Regions from separate parts of the Paenibacillus sp. J22FR83 genome, predicted to be linked through region 3. Evidence: riboswitches for the same ligand, from Rfam matches in the RefSeq annotation. Region 3 holds a riboswitch; each other region holds the start of a gene.
The links. Region 3 has a riboswitch for cyclic di-GMP ahead of AC58PV_RS33165 (hypothetical protein). Riboswitches for the same ligand answer to the same signal wherever they lie in the genome.
Positions count from the first base shown of each region.

Region 1: linked by a shared signal. The riboswitch ahead of AC58PV_RS27410 (PilZ domain-containing protein) and the one ahead of AC58PV_RS33165 (hypothetical protein) in region 3 are both predicted to bind cyclic di-GMP.
Region 2: linked by a shared signal. The riboswitch ahead of AC58PV_RS02015 (methyl-accepting chemotaxis protein) and the one ahead of AC58PV_RS33165 (hypothetical protein) in region 3 are both predicted to bind cyclic di-GMP.

Region 1 is NZ_JCAUAM010000017.1:139,231-144,084, forward strand. Features, by position in the region: gene ychF (redox-regulated ATPase YchF) at 1-1,053, opposite strand, end outside; gene AC58PV_RS27410 (PilZ domain-containing protein) at 1,132-1,866, opposite strand; cyclic di-GMP riboswitch class I at 1,972-2,058, opposite strand; gene tadA (tRNA adenosine(34) deaminase TadA) at 2,342-2,800, shown strand; gene AC58PV_RS27420 (DUF1697 domain-containing protein) at 2,825-3,364, opposite strand; gene AC58PV_RS27425 (DUF1648 domain-containing protein) at 3,380-3,877, opposite strand; tRNA gene AC58PV_RS27430 (tRNA-Arg) at 4,041-4,114, shown strand; gene AC58PV_RS27435 (hypothetical protein) at 4,383-4,748, opposite strand.
Region 2 is NZ_JCAUAM010000001.1:605,907-610,760, reverse strand. Features, by position in the region: gene AC58PV_RS02020 (amino acid adenylation domain-containing protein) at 1-193, opposite strand, end outside; gene AC58PV_RS02015 (methyl-accepting chemotaxis protein) at 282-2,024, opposite strand; cyclic di-GMP riboswitch class I at 2,177-2,261, opposite strand; gene AC58PV_RS02010 (UbiD family decarboxylase) at 2,559-4,397, opposite strand; gene AC58PV_RS02005 (response regulator) at 4,485-4,854, opposite strand, start outside.
Region 3 is NZ_JCAUAM010000030.1:26,543-31,396, forward strand. Features, by position in the region: gene AC58PV_RS33155 (TIGR01777 family oxidoreductase) at 1-63, opposite strand, end outside; gene AC58PV_RS33160 (MDR family MFS transporter) at 252-1,475, shown strand; cyclic di-GMP riboswitch class I at 1,591-1,684, shown strand; gene AC58PV_RS33165 (hypothetical protein) at 1,804-2,109, shown strand; gene AC58PV_RS33170 (exopolyphosphatase) at 2,256-3,170, shown strand; gene gloA2 (SMU1112c/YaeR family gloxylase I-like metalloprotein) at 3,241-3,639, shown strand; gene AC58PV_RS33180 (copper amine oxidase N-terminal domain-containing protein) at 3,671-4,854, shown strand, end outside.

The DNA of each region.
Region 1 (4,854 bases), on a different contig from region 3:
CTCTTTACCTTCAAGGCGTACTTGGCCTTTTTCTTTCGCACCCGCCATCGATCCAGCAGCAGCCAAATCGTTATAAGATACAACCTCTGCACGAATAAATCCACGTTCGAAATCCGTATGAATCACACCAGCCGCTTGAGGAGCCTTCGTTCCTTTACGGATCGTCCAAGCTCTAACTTCTTGAACACCTGCTGTAAAGTACGTGTATAAACCTAACTTGCGATACGCTGCTTTGATCAATCTATTCAAGCCGGACTCTTGAAGTCCCAACTCTTCCAGGAACATCGCTTTTTCTTCGTCTTCCAGTTCAGCGATCTCGGATTCAACCTTCGCAGAGATGGAAACAACTTCGTTGTTTTCACTTTCAGCGAATGTCTTCACAATTTTAACGTATGCATTATCGTCTGCTGTTGAAACTTCATCTTCACTTACGTTTGCCGCGTAAAGAACCGGCTTCATCGTCAGCAAATGCAAGTCGCGAACTAGCAGGCGCTCGTCATCCGACAAATCCAAGCTGCGTGCTGGCTTATCATTATATAAGGCTTCCTTGATTCGTTCCAAACACTCCACTTCAGCTACCACTTTCTTGTCGCCGCCTTTGAGGTTTTTGCGTGAACGCTCGATCTTTTTCTCAACCGACTCAATGTCTGCCAAAATCAATTCAAGATTAATCGTCTCAATGTCGCCAATCGGATCGACTTTTCCAGAAACGTGAGTAATATTATCATCCTCAAAACAACGTACAACATGCACAATCGCATCAACTTCACGGATATGTGCTAGAAATTTATTCCCAAGGCCCTCGCCTTTGCTCGCACCCTTAACCAAACCCGCAATGTCAACGAATTCGAAGGCCGTCGGCACGATGCTCTTAGGCACTACGATTTCTACCAGCTTCTGCAATCTCTCGTCTGGTACTTCAACTACCCCAACATTCGGATCAATCGTACAGAACGGATAATTCGCAGATTCTGCCCCCGCCTGTGTAATTGCATTAAACAATGTCGATTTTCCTACGTTCGGTAGACCGACGATACCTGCTTTCAAAGCCATTGTCGTTACAACTCCTTAATTTTCGAAAATCATCCTTCTTATTATATAGTACTTAGCGGGCAAAAAAAAGCCTGCAAGCTATTGATTGGCTGCAGACTTTTTTTCCATTGCTTTTTTGAACTCTTCATCCCGCTTCTGTTCGTAGTAGGATTGGACCTGATTCCGTAGAATAAACCCGCGCAGGGCATTGCTTTGTTCCGCAGGAACGCTCTCGAAGCTGGCACCGTAGTAGTAGCCGTCTTCTTGCTTTTCCTTCCTTATAATTTCCAACCTGCACAGCATGTCAAACCCTAAATCCAGCTCGACTTGCAACTTACATTTTTTATGAAGAATCCCGTCGATCATCGAATTATCATTAATGATAAACCCAATTCCGCTCATGGAAATGTTGGATATCGAAATGTGAATCGGATTTTCCAAATGATGCTGCTCTTTTTGCGTTATATTTTGAAAACCTGCTATGGAACCTACATTCTTTACATCGACCCGCGGGAATTCCCGCTTCTCCGAAAACTTCTTTCGATTCTCAGGTGGATTGATCACGATCAGTGAACCAGGCTCTCTAGCTACGACTGTCGATTGAAAGACGAATAGACCTGATTTCGTATATAACGTCATTTTGATCTTGTCTCCAAGTTGAAATACTTCATACTCCGGCAGTTCGACCTCCATGATATCGCCTTGCGCATAGGTAAGAATACCTGTCGACACGAAATCATCCTTCGCGACCACAGCTCGGCAATCGATTAATACCTCTGCATCATATCCTTCTTTACTCCCATATCGCTTCAAAGCATCCTGCTTCATCGTCATGCTCTCTTCACCCTCCCTAAACCTAGGATTCACAGCATTATACCACGCAAAAAAGACTGCCCCACACAGGGACAGCCTCTCACCGCAATCACTAAAGCATCGATTTTCGGTAACCAGGCTGCCATAGTTCATAAGAACCGTAGACCCTCAGCTTTGCGTCCTTGCCTTTCAGCAAGTTTGCCATTGTCGAACCCTGCTATTCATATATAGATATACCATTACTAGTCTAGATGCTCTATTTTTCGTCCAAACTGGTCTAAAAGACCCACTTCTATCATCATTATACGTAGCTCATGCACTTCTTTCAACTAAAATCCTTGCATGAGCAATGTTTTTATTGTATGAATGTGTAGTGGAATTGAATATCCACAGGTTTATAACTTATCCACATTGTTATCCACAGCTTGTTAACAACGAATGCTTGTTCGGATTTCTATTCACATGTGGATAAACTATTATTGCGAGGTGTCCCCCTGTGGATCAACATATTCCTTGGATGAGAGAAGCGATCCATGAAGCTCTGAAAGCGGAAGCCATCCGTGAAGTTCCGATCGGCGCCATTGTCGTCCATCAAGGTCAAATCATTGGCCGTGGCCATAATTTACGCGAAACAACCCTGGATCCTCTTGCCCATGCAGAGTTAATTGCCATTAAACAAGCAAGCGAGCATTTGCAGGCTTGGCGTCTCCTGGATTGCCAGCTCTATGTAACTTTGGAGCCCTGTCCGATGTGCGCAGGTGCGATCGTGCAAGCGCGCGTGCCTCAAGTTATTTACGGTACTGTTGATCCGAAGGCTGGCTGTGCCGGCACGTTAATGAATTTGTTACAGGAAGATCGGTTCAATCACCGGGTCGATGTCGTTAGCGGCGTTTTGCAAGAGGAGTGTTCCACGATGTTAACGCAGTTTTTTCGAAAATTACGGGGGAAAGTTTAGGACTTTAGTCCTTTTGGCTGCTTATTACTTGTATAGCCCCGCCATCTCTGCCAGTTTGCTCATCGTATTCCAGTTACGCGTCGTGGTTTGGTTCCCAAGCTTCTGGATGTTACCCGCTAGCTTCGAATCCAGCACACTTTGCCGAAACAGATAATAGATCGTACAGCCTCGTATTCGATATTCATCGACCTCACTCTGTCCCTTGGATAAGATGTCGGTGAAAGTCTGCGGGGCTTCTTCTGTAAGCACAGAGATTTGAATGCTCTCCCCTTCGGATAGCGCCTCTGCGTCATAGGGGCAGTTCCTTACAAGGTCATCTAGCTCCGTCGCAGTACGCAATATTACAGTAGGCGCTACACCTACCGCATCACTGATGGCTTTTTCAATACGCGGGCATAGTGTTTCTCTTGAATCCTCCGATTGGAACAGCACATTGCCACTTTGCAAATAGGTCTGTACTTGTGCTAATCCTAAGGCTTCTAACGTCTTTTTCAAGTCGGCCATCTTAATCTTGTTCTTGCCACCTACATTAATTCCGCGTAGAAAACCAACATAAACCGTCATTTCGGTGTGCCTCCCTTACTTTAATTGTATGGAACGTACGATGAAGAAGATAATCGTGGCAAAGAGCAGCAACAGGAGGAGGCCTAGCACCCAACCATTAAGCTCCGCGGTGCCTTCTTTTGCACTCTGGATAATCGACCATTCAATGAACGCGAACAGAATAAGGATTATCGTCTTCATACTATGGATGAGCAAACGCGCATTCTGATATTGTCTACGAGCATTCTGCTCCGTGATTGGAGATGGGTAATTATACACGTGAGGGATTTTGCTTAGGAGCGTTAGGCCAACATAGATGATAACACCTATGAGTGGTAAGGCCATTAGGCTCATTTTGTTCCCCCAACCATCAATCTCCCCTTTTCCGTTAAAATGCATCGGCATTCGCTCCGGCATATCGCGCCATTCGTAGGCGACATATGCGATCATACTTAGGATTGCGAGCAGAGAAATAACATCAAGTGCGATTTCAATTCTAGTCTTGGCAAGTTGAATGACAGGTCGTTTCTCCATAAGGCACCCTCTTTCTATTGGTTACGAACAGGTAAGCGTTGAATGTTCTTATTATTCTTTACCCACTATGTACATTCCTTGCTTAAATAAACAATATCTTCCTTGTCTATGGCCTAAAATGGTTGCACCTCTAAAACATCTCATGTTAGAATGACGATACTATGCGCCCGTAGCTCAGCAGGATAGAGCAACAGTTTCCTAAACTGTAGGTCGTACGTTCGAATCGTATCGGGCGCGTCATAGTTGACAAAAAAACCTTGATATATCAAGGTTTTTTTGTTTCACTCAGAATCCTAAGCATACAGTTTGAACAAGTCTCATCCCAAAACTATTGTTGACTGTAGCTCTAATTCAACTGAGCTTTTTTAATAGCCGCGAAAAAAATAAATAGGAGCCACTTAAGCAAGTTGCTCCCTCTGATCGTCAACCAATTTATAACTAGCTCCATCTGCAATTACCACAGAACAAAAAAAATGCGCCACTTATGGGCACATAGTTGTCAGTATTATGGTTTAAGTTTAGCAATGACGGCAACTGTTACAAAACGGATGGAGTTAGTTGGGTTCCACGCTGTAAAGAACCAATGGTCCTCGGCACTGGAGTAGCTGTCGAGCATGTATCCTTGTTGGTCACCGCTAAATACCCAAGCTCCACTGATGATGTTGTAGTCGTTTCCGAAGACTTCTATTCTCCGAAAAGTGTTTGGTCCTAAACGTGTAGTTGAGATTACGAAACGTCCAAATCCATCGCCGAGATCAGTTGCTTTGATTGCTTTCTTAATGCTGTATTTAACTGTACGTGCGGCAGTGTATTTCTTGCCGGTTTTGAGTTGTGCTCTTTTAATTACTGCTAGCGCTTTTCTGCTAATCATATGGCATTCTCCTTTCTTAATGGAATAATATAGTAGATGCTAGAATCATAGATTACGAACGGGGCATTTTTCGCAGGTGTGTAGCGGAAATTGCAAATTGCAAATC
Region 2 (4,854 bases), on a different contig from region 3:
CAATTTGCGAGCTTTTTGTGAACAAATCAGCGTAACGAATGTCAATGTCACCATGGGAGATTGCAACTTTATTTGCATACCTTGTTGCGACGTGCCGAAAGATGGAGGATATCGTTTCTGTTGCTGGGTAGGCTTCGTCCGTATGGTTGATTTCACTGTAAATGGACGGTTTTTCTTTGACGAGATTCAGCATGGTCACTCTCCTCTATATGTGAACGATTATATTGGAACGGATTACAGGGCGTTAACCGCCATGTAATCCGGAATTCCTATTCGTTTATTCACTTCATCTCTATATCAAACTTGCCTACCATATCACTTAATTCCACTGCAACCGTTGAGAGATTGCTGGCGAAAGTTGAAATGCTTTGTAAGGATGATTCCTGCGTCAGAACCGACTCCATAATTTTGTTAGTACTGTGCGCTGTTTTTCTTGATATTCCTCCCAATTCTCCCATCATGGCAGTCACTTGCTCTGTACTTGCAGACATTTCTTGGGTAGCGGATGAAATATCGATAACTTGATTCGACACGACCTGCGATGCATCCAAAATATTAGTAAAGGATTCTCCAGTGTTTTTGGCAATCTCCAATCCTTTTAGGGTCTCATTGGTACCTTGTGCTACGAATGTAGCTGTGTTGTGCGTCTCTGATTGAATGTCGGCAACAAGCGTTTCAATCTGACTTGTCGAATTTTTTGATTGATCAGCAAGCTTACGAACCTCAGCAGCTACAACTGCGAACCCTCTGCCATGTTCGCCTGCCCGAGCAGCTTCAATACTTGCGTTCAATGCAAGTAGATTGGTTTGAGCAGTTAAGTCCTTAATGAGGTTGAGAATACTACCAATCTCTTCTGATTTCGATTCAAGGAGCTTGATTGTATCTGCGGTAGAAATCGAGTTCGTATTGATGCGTCCCATTTGATCCGAGATCGTTTGAGCAGCCATATTGCCTTCTTCGGACAGATTTTTCATAGCATGAGAAGCAGTGGCAACTTCGGTCGCGTTTTGAGCAATGACTTGCAAAGAAGCTGCAATTTCTTCAACGGATCGTCCGCATTCTTCTGTAGAATTTTTTTGCTGGTCAACATGCGTATTCATATCTCTAATTTCTGTTGTGATCAGCTCAATACTGTGACGATTGTCTTCCGTAATGCTGAACAGTTCGTTGGAAGCGTCGGATACATTTGAAGCTGTTTGTTTAATACTTAATAATATTCCGCGAATGTTAGAAAGCATCATATTGAATTTCTGATTTAATTCGCCGAAACCGCCGTTTTCCTCCAAGGTGAAATTGAATTTCCCGTTAGAAGCTTGTTCGATGCCTCGCATTAATTGGTTGATCGGCATAAGTGTTCTTCTTGCCACCCAATATTGCGCCCCGCCACAAATCACCAAGGCGATTAAGAGTAATATGATCGAACGCAGGAGGAACGATTTTTGAGCATCGGGAATTACTTTAGCGTCTACATCCACGCCAAAGTAAGCTGCAACATTGCCACTATCGTCAATAATTGGATAAAGAACGCTGACCCATGTGCCGTAATCATCTTTATAGTATGAAGTGAAGGTCTCGGTTTTGGTTTTCAACATGCTTTTTAAACCGTTGGCGATCTCTTTCGGTTGCTCATACATATCTCCGATGTTCAAACCTGCTTCTTTAAAAGCTGTAACAACGTGACTCGGGAACGAAATCAACGATGTTTTATTCCCATCTGCTAACTCAACCCCAAATATGTAAGCTTGCGCTACATTGGCATTAAAGGCAGTGTAACTATCAAATTGCTTGGTTAATCGTTGCTGTTCGCTTGCTTCATAGCTTTTATCGCTTAGTGCACCCTTGACGTCTTTATAGGTAATGCCTTGTGACCACACGGATGTCATATTATGGGTCTGCTCTCTCAACGTATCTGTTAAAATTCGATTCTGAAAATAAGCGCTGATGGAAATAAGCACTACCCCGATGACTAGCAAATTTAACATCGAGAATAAAAGGTTTTTGCCGAAATAGTTCTTGGTCTTCAATTTAATTACACTCCTTAGATGCTATTTGTTTTGATGTAAAACGCTATAATCTGTGAATATCCCCCATTTTTCGACATTTTTTGAAACTCAGTAGGGATAGAGGCAGAAAAAAAGCCTATCCCAAAATGTTCGGGATAGGCTTACTATCACAAACTGGCGGTTTGGCAGCCATAGCTTCGAAGCTTTAGGCCCATAACTTTGCGCCCTTACCTTTCGATAAGTTTGCCCTTTACAGTTACTACTTACAAAATATTACTATTACAAATTATGACTATTATAAGTTAACAATACATTTCTGTAAATACTATTTGTATATATGTATTGTAAACAAGTGTCAAATATGCGACTTTCAGGCCATACTTAAGTATCGTAATATCGCTGGTGACTTAGGTATATTGCATCAGTCTGCTCCTAAATATAAAAGTGTTAGTGTGTGGCTGCTATCAATCCAGTAGGGATCTATCTGGCGACTCGACTCTGAGAATAACAGAAACAGCACCACAATCCCTAAGGTTGTGATGCTGTTTTTGTTGATTACTTATTTTGAATGGATGCTAAACTTGCGCCTTTGGCAAAAAATCGCATGATGCTTTTTTCAACCGCTGGATCCAATATCAATGGAGGCGCTTGGTGCGATTTAATTCGTGCATCAAGCACAACATTATCGCAACCCCAATGTTTATTTTCATAGAAACTGTTCACGCCATATATATCATGGGAAGGATTGGAACGTGTGAACGTAGCCCATACGAAATTGTTAATGGACTCGGCCATAAAATGGCTGTCATCACATACGATAATCAATGGACAAGATGGGAGTGACCCCCTTGCTCCAATAGCTTCGCATAAATCTTTCATTTCAACCTGTGTCTCATCGTAATTTTTAAATTCGGAAAGCTGAATCGCGACGATTCCTGGCATCACCAAATGCGCATGATGGACCCCTGATATTTCATTGAAGATGCCGGGAACTTCTAAGCACAAATCCCTTTTTGTATCACCGACTGCTGCGAATACAACCTTGCTGCCGCTATTTAGACCTGTACCGGAGTAATCTAATGTATCGATAGTGGTATTGGTATGAAAATGAAGGTCCCGATGAAGGTCTATTCGAGCCATTATGTAAGTTAAGAATTGCTCGATATTGTGAGCATCCAAAGGCTGATTCTCTTCAGCTGTGATGAATAAGTATTTGGCTAAGCTAACTTGTCCCGTTCCTAGAATTCGATTAGCTATCGTAAGTAACTCTGCTGGCTGCTTGACTTGTTGATAAGGTGTGTACCGTTCGCTACCAATTGCAAAGAGCAGAGGGTGGACGCCCGCAGCATCTACGGCATGAACTTCTTTGACACCTGGAATTTCTTGCTTAATTGCATCGCCTGTGAGTTCATGAATGAGTGCTCCGAACGATGTATCCTCTTGAGGTGGCCTGCCCACAACAGTAAATGGGAAGATTGAATTCTTCTTGGCATATACCTTGTGAACTCTCATTAGAGGAAAAGGATGTGTAAGGCTGTAGTAGCCCAAATGATCGCCGAAGGGGCCTTCGGGCTTGGTTTCACCAGGATATATTTCCCCTGTGATAACAAAATCAGCATCATGACTAATACAATAGCCATCAACATAGCTATAGCGGAAGCGGCGCCCTGAGAGCAAGCCTGCAAATGTAATCTCACTCATGCCTTCCGGCAAGGGCATTACGGCAGACAATGTGTGCGCTGGCGGCCCACCAATGAAACAGCTTACTTTTAAAGGGGCCCCTTGCTTTGTAGCTTTTGCCTGATGGACACCGATGCCGCGATGAATCTGATAATGCAAGCCGATCTCTTTATTTAATTCATATTCGTTCCCGCTTAGTTGAATCCGATACATCCCGAGATTAGAATTCATAATTCCTGGTTTCTCAGGATCTTCGGAATATACTTGGGGCAGGGTGACGAATGCACCGCCATCCTCTGGCCAGTGTTTGATGAGTGGAAGGTCCATAATGCTGATTTCCTCAAAATCAGCTGGAAGACCACTGGTTATTTTTATCGGCAAAGCTTTCCAAGCAGCAAGTCCCGTCCCGATATGTTTGAGTGGGCTTTTCAGTGCCTTCAGGGGATCGTTTCGTAAAGAAATTACGTTTTTCACGCTATCCCAAGTATCTCGAAATATATATTTGCTGCGCTCTACTGTACCAAAAAGGTTGGATACCGCCCGGAACTTAGACCCTTTAACATTCTCGAATAATAAGGCTGGGCCACCAGCTTCATAAACTTTCAAATGTATGGCTGCCATCTCAAGTTCAGGATCCACTTCTTCATGAATACGAACCAAATGTCCATTCTTTTCTAAATCGGCTAAGCATTGCTCTAAATTTGGATAGATCATTATTTTGCTCCAATCAAATAGCTATTCCCCTAAAAGGTTTATGTATAATGTCATTCTACAACAAATGCCAAGAATTAAAAAATAGATTCAAAAAGAAGAACTTTCAAGCCTGAATTGTCCAGGCGTAATGTTCTCGAATTTTTTAAATACTTTGAAAAAATGCCGTGGGTTTTCGTAACCAACTTGCTCTGCGATCGTGTTGATCGGCCATTCCGGATTCTCTTGCATCATTTGTTTTGCTTTGGCAAGTCGAAAGGTATGCAAGTAGTGAAGGAAGGTCAGTCCCATCTCTTTCCGGAACAACATGCTGATGTAATTAGGGTGCATTTGCACATGAGCGGCGACCGCATCGAGCGATAAATCCTGCTTGTAATTTTGTTCCACGAAAACGACGATTTTATCAATGGTATGTAAGTTGGGCTGGTGGTGATTGGTCGTTCGCGTATATTGAATAAGT
Region 3 (4,854 bases):
CATCCAATAAGTGATTAATCGTTTTCCAATAAATCCGCTGCCACCTGTGATCGCTATTTTCATATGCAAGCACCTCCATACCCTTATTATAAATTTTCTACCCACTAAATACCATCTGACAGATCGCGATAGAGAAGGCGAATCTCCCAAACAGAAATGACGACACAATTCGCTATTTTCGTGTATAATTGGAATTCGGTTGTTAATTAACCATTGGGTAATTACTGTGCCAGCGAGAGGAGTCATCGTCTATGAATCGTATGCGTCAATTTCTTCAAACCTATCATCCTATCGTACATACGCTTCTTCTAGGTACGGTCATGGCTCGGGCTGCCTCTTCTATGAGTTTACCGTTCCTAGCTATCTACTTGGCGAAGCACTCTACTATGAGTCCTGGACTTATTGGTATTGTCATTGGAATGGGAGCATTAGCTGGAACGTTTGGCGGTTTTATCGGCGGTACATTGTCAGACCGATTTGGTCGTCGAGTGATTATGCTAGCGGCTCTCTTTGGATGGGGATTCGTATTCCTAGGCTTCGGTATTGTTAAATTACCGGTTCTATTTATGCTGCTGAATATGCTTAATGGATTGTGCCGCTCATTCTATGAACCTGTGTCGCAAGCACTTATGGCAGATTTAACGGAACCGTCCAAAAGAATGCAGGTATTCTCCCTTCGCTATATGGCGATTAACGTTGGTGTAGCTGTCGGTCCATTGCTGGGAGCGTTCTTTGCGACAATGAACGGTGCTCTGCCTTTCCTGCTGACTGGGACAATTTATTTGATCTATGGTGTGACCCTTTATGCTCTTCTCATTAAATTCGGAATTAAGAAGATCGAAGGCGAGAAGAAAGCCATCATTACTTTCCGTTCGGCCATAGATGTCATTCGCAAGGACATGACCTTCCGTTTGTACATCATTGGAGGCATTATTGGAGCTATTGGTTATTCACAGGTAATGGTGACGTTATCGCAGTACTTACAACGGGACTTTGCTAATGGGGTCAAAATGTTTGCCATACTCATGAGCGCCAATGCGATTGTCGTCATTGCCATGCAGATCCCACTCGGGAAATGGGCGGAGAAGTACTCACCCTTAACGGCTATTGTTGTTGGCAATCTCATGTTCGCATTAGGTGATATTGGCTTCGCTTTCTCACACTCCTTGATCTGGATGATTATTTCCATGGGGATTTTCACATTTGGTGAAATTCTGAACTATCCTGCCGCGAATATGCTAATAGATAAGCTAGCTCCAGAACATATGCGTGGAACGTACTATGGTGCTCAAACGTTAACGAATATCGGTCACTTTATGGGTCCATGGATTGGCGGCTTTTTATTGGTATCCTATGGTGGCAGCACGCTTTTCCTAGTAATAGCAATTTTGTCGTTAATTGGATCGATTTTCTATTGGAGAGGCACGAAACGTCAAAGATCTGTGAAAATATCGTCGAAAATGCAAATATTTTGATGGATTTCGTAAAAATAGTTCCTCGGAACTATTCGATTTCAAATCGTCATCCCTTATTCTTGAGAGTATAACAAGTACGCTTATAAAAGCTCCATCTCAAAGATTGTGCATGTCATCTCGACAAAGGCAAAGCTGGCGAAAGCCAGTGACGCAAAGCTACAGGGGCCTTACTTTTCCTGCCAAGGACAAGCAGCCAGCCAGCCGCCGAACGATTGGGAATTCACTTTAGAACCCCTCTAGTCGGTTCACTACGGTGGGGTTTTTTTCTCTGTCATAGCGAAGCAAATGGAACAAATGGAATGACACGAACAAAGGAGGCCCTAGCGGCATGAAATCGGAAGAAAAATTGCAGGATGAACAGAAAGCAATATCGTTATGCGGTAACCATGTTGCGCGTTTGGTGCCATCCACGGATGGACCTAAACTTATGATTAACCGGGAAGAATACGCATTGAACGAAGCTTGTTGGGATGTTGAAATGTTTCACGGTAGAAACAACAGTATTTTGATTTTCTACTGGAAAGGCGAAGTGAAGCTTTCTGTGAAAATGCCTCCAATGGCTCAAATTGAAGGGTTTGTCACAAGACTTTTACAATGTCTATCATCCAAATTGAGAGCGGTTCAACCTATCTAGGTGAATCGCTCTTTTTTTTCGAGTAAGGAAGATCCAATATCCGATTGCCTGATGATTTTCTCATTGTCATCAATCAACACTAGCTGATATAATATGACCAATACATATTCGTAGTTCTTAAGGACTAGGTGAAGGGGATGCAAGGCATGAGATTGATCACACGTTCCGATTTCGATGGTTTAGTATGCGCGATGCTCTTCAAACAATTAAACATGGTGGATGAAATGAAATTTGTCCATCCCAAAGATATGCAAGACGGCTTAATAGAAGTTACAGAGAATGATATTTTGGCCAATGTGCCTTATGTCGCTGGATGTGGCTTATGGTTCGATCACCATTCCAGTGAACTTACTCGGATGGGGGAGTCTGTAACATTCAAAGGTGAAACTCGCCTTGCTCCAAGCGCAGCGCGCGTTGTCTATGATTACTATGGCGGCAAAGATACGTTCGGCGATATCGACGATATTATGATAGGTGTAGATAAAGCGGATTCTGCGCAATTTAGCAAAGAGGATATTTTGAATCCGAGCGGTTGGGATTTGCTATCATTTATCATGGACGCACGAACGGGTTTAGGTCGTTATCGGGATTATCGGATCAGCAACTATCAGTTGATGGAGGATCTCGTTGAGCATTGCGCAACGAAATCAGTTGACGAGATTATGGAATTGCCCGATGTCAAAGAGCGCGTAGCTCGTTACTTTGAACTGGATGCGCTATATCGCGACATGCTTCAAACCTATACACGGGTAGAGGGGAATGTCGTTATTACGGATCTTCGCGATGTGGAGACGATCTATCCAGGGAATCGCTTCATGATCTACGCACTGTATCCAGAGCAAAACACCTCTATTTGGATCGTGGACGGCCGCAACAAACAAAACTGCGTATTCGCTTGTGGGCACAGCATCGTCAATCGCACCGCACAAACAAACATTGGTGATTTGATGCTGCAAAATGGTGGAGGCGGGCATCACGCTGCAGGGACTTGCCAAGTGGACTATGCACAAGCTGATGAGGTATTACGCAAAATCGTTGAAACGATGCAAATCGCAGGTTAAAATAGGAGGATAAGCCGCAGTGGGGGAGCAGCCCATCGTGCGGTTTTTCTTTGTTAGGAGGTAGTAATCCATGGACATAAAACACATGCATCACGTTGCAATTATTTGTTCGAATTATATGAAATCCAAGCATTTCTATGTGGATTTACTGGGACTCACCGTCATTCACGAAACTTATCGCGCTGAAAGAGACTCGTACAAATTAGATTTACGAATCGGGGATACCGCACAGGAAATTGAATTGTTTTCTTTTCCGAATCCGCCGTTGCGTGTAAATCAACCTGAAGCTAGGGGACTACGTCACCTGGCCTTTGTGGTAGCGAATATGGAGCAAAGTGTACACGAGTTGGAAAGTAAAGGGATTTCGGTTGAACCTGTACGTGTGGATCCCATTACCGGGAATTTGTATACATTTTTTGCAGATCCGGATGGGTTGCCTTTGGAATTGGTGGAAGTTATTGGTAAGTGAAACCAACATGTATGAGAGGCTAGGTTTAATAATGAGAATAAGACAGGTTTTCTTATCCGTTTGTTGTTTCGTCACCTTGCTCACTAGCATGCCTTCTTATATTGAAGCAGAAACAGGTGGAGAAGCCATCGTATTGAAGCTCCAGGACGTAAAGGCAATGGTCAAAGGGAACACCTACGAGTTGCAAAGTGCGCCAGTACTTGTGAATGGCGTGACGATGGTTCCACTACGGTTTGTTGGAGAGGCGCTAGGCGCAAACATTGGGTGGAATGGAGATACAAGAACGGTTACGCTCACGACCACTTCTCAAACTGTCCTTTTAACTATCAACTCGAAGGAGGCAGTAGTTGGCAAAGGGGTAGTTGCCATGGAGCAACCTGCATTGATAATGAACGATACGACGATGGTGCCTTTGCGATTCGTTGCGGAGCAGCTCGGTCAAATCGTCACTTACAATGATCAACTTCAAACGATCACTTTGACTGCGAATGTTGCCATAGCGACTCCAGCAGCTGAACGAGTAAAGCTTTCTCCACCGACCGTAGACAACATAATTCCAGATCCAGATGGCGGTCAAATTGTTGCTAGAGCTACACAGGTTTTGAGCGTGGTTGTGGACAAAAATGGTTACATCTATTCGCTTCGTAATTACGCTAACAACGACGGCTATATCATTAGTAAATACGAACCGGATACTGATCGCACGAGTACTGTATTCCGAATCGACGCGAAATTAAATTTTGAGTATGAAGAAGTCTCAGAATATAGTTATTTACCGGTTCCTATCCCTAGGAAAAACACGTTCGTTTATGGGAGCTATCTGCCCGGTCAATTGTATTACAATCCAGTTTTGGATCGCGTGTATATCCGTGGAGGAGGGGTCACCTATTCACTAGAACCAGAAGTGAAGATGGTAACTCATAACTTTACTTTTCTCAAGCCAGTTCCATGGGATGTAAACAGTGGGCAATATGGCACTGGTATAGCGATATTTGAAACGTTGGATGGGGAGAAGTTTTATTGGGGGAGAGGCCGAGCCATTTATTCCAGTCTAAAGGGCGGAGGATCACAGTTTGAAACGAAAACATACATCGAACCTAATAGTCAACTGAAATCGGTGGTCAAAGACAACGCGATATACACCTACAGCATGAGTACCGGATATATTTCTAAGCTAGGGAACACAGGTCTCGAGATAGAGGCTCAAGCGATTGT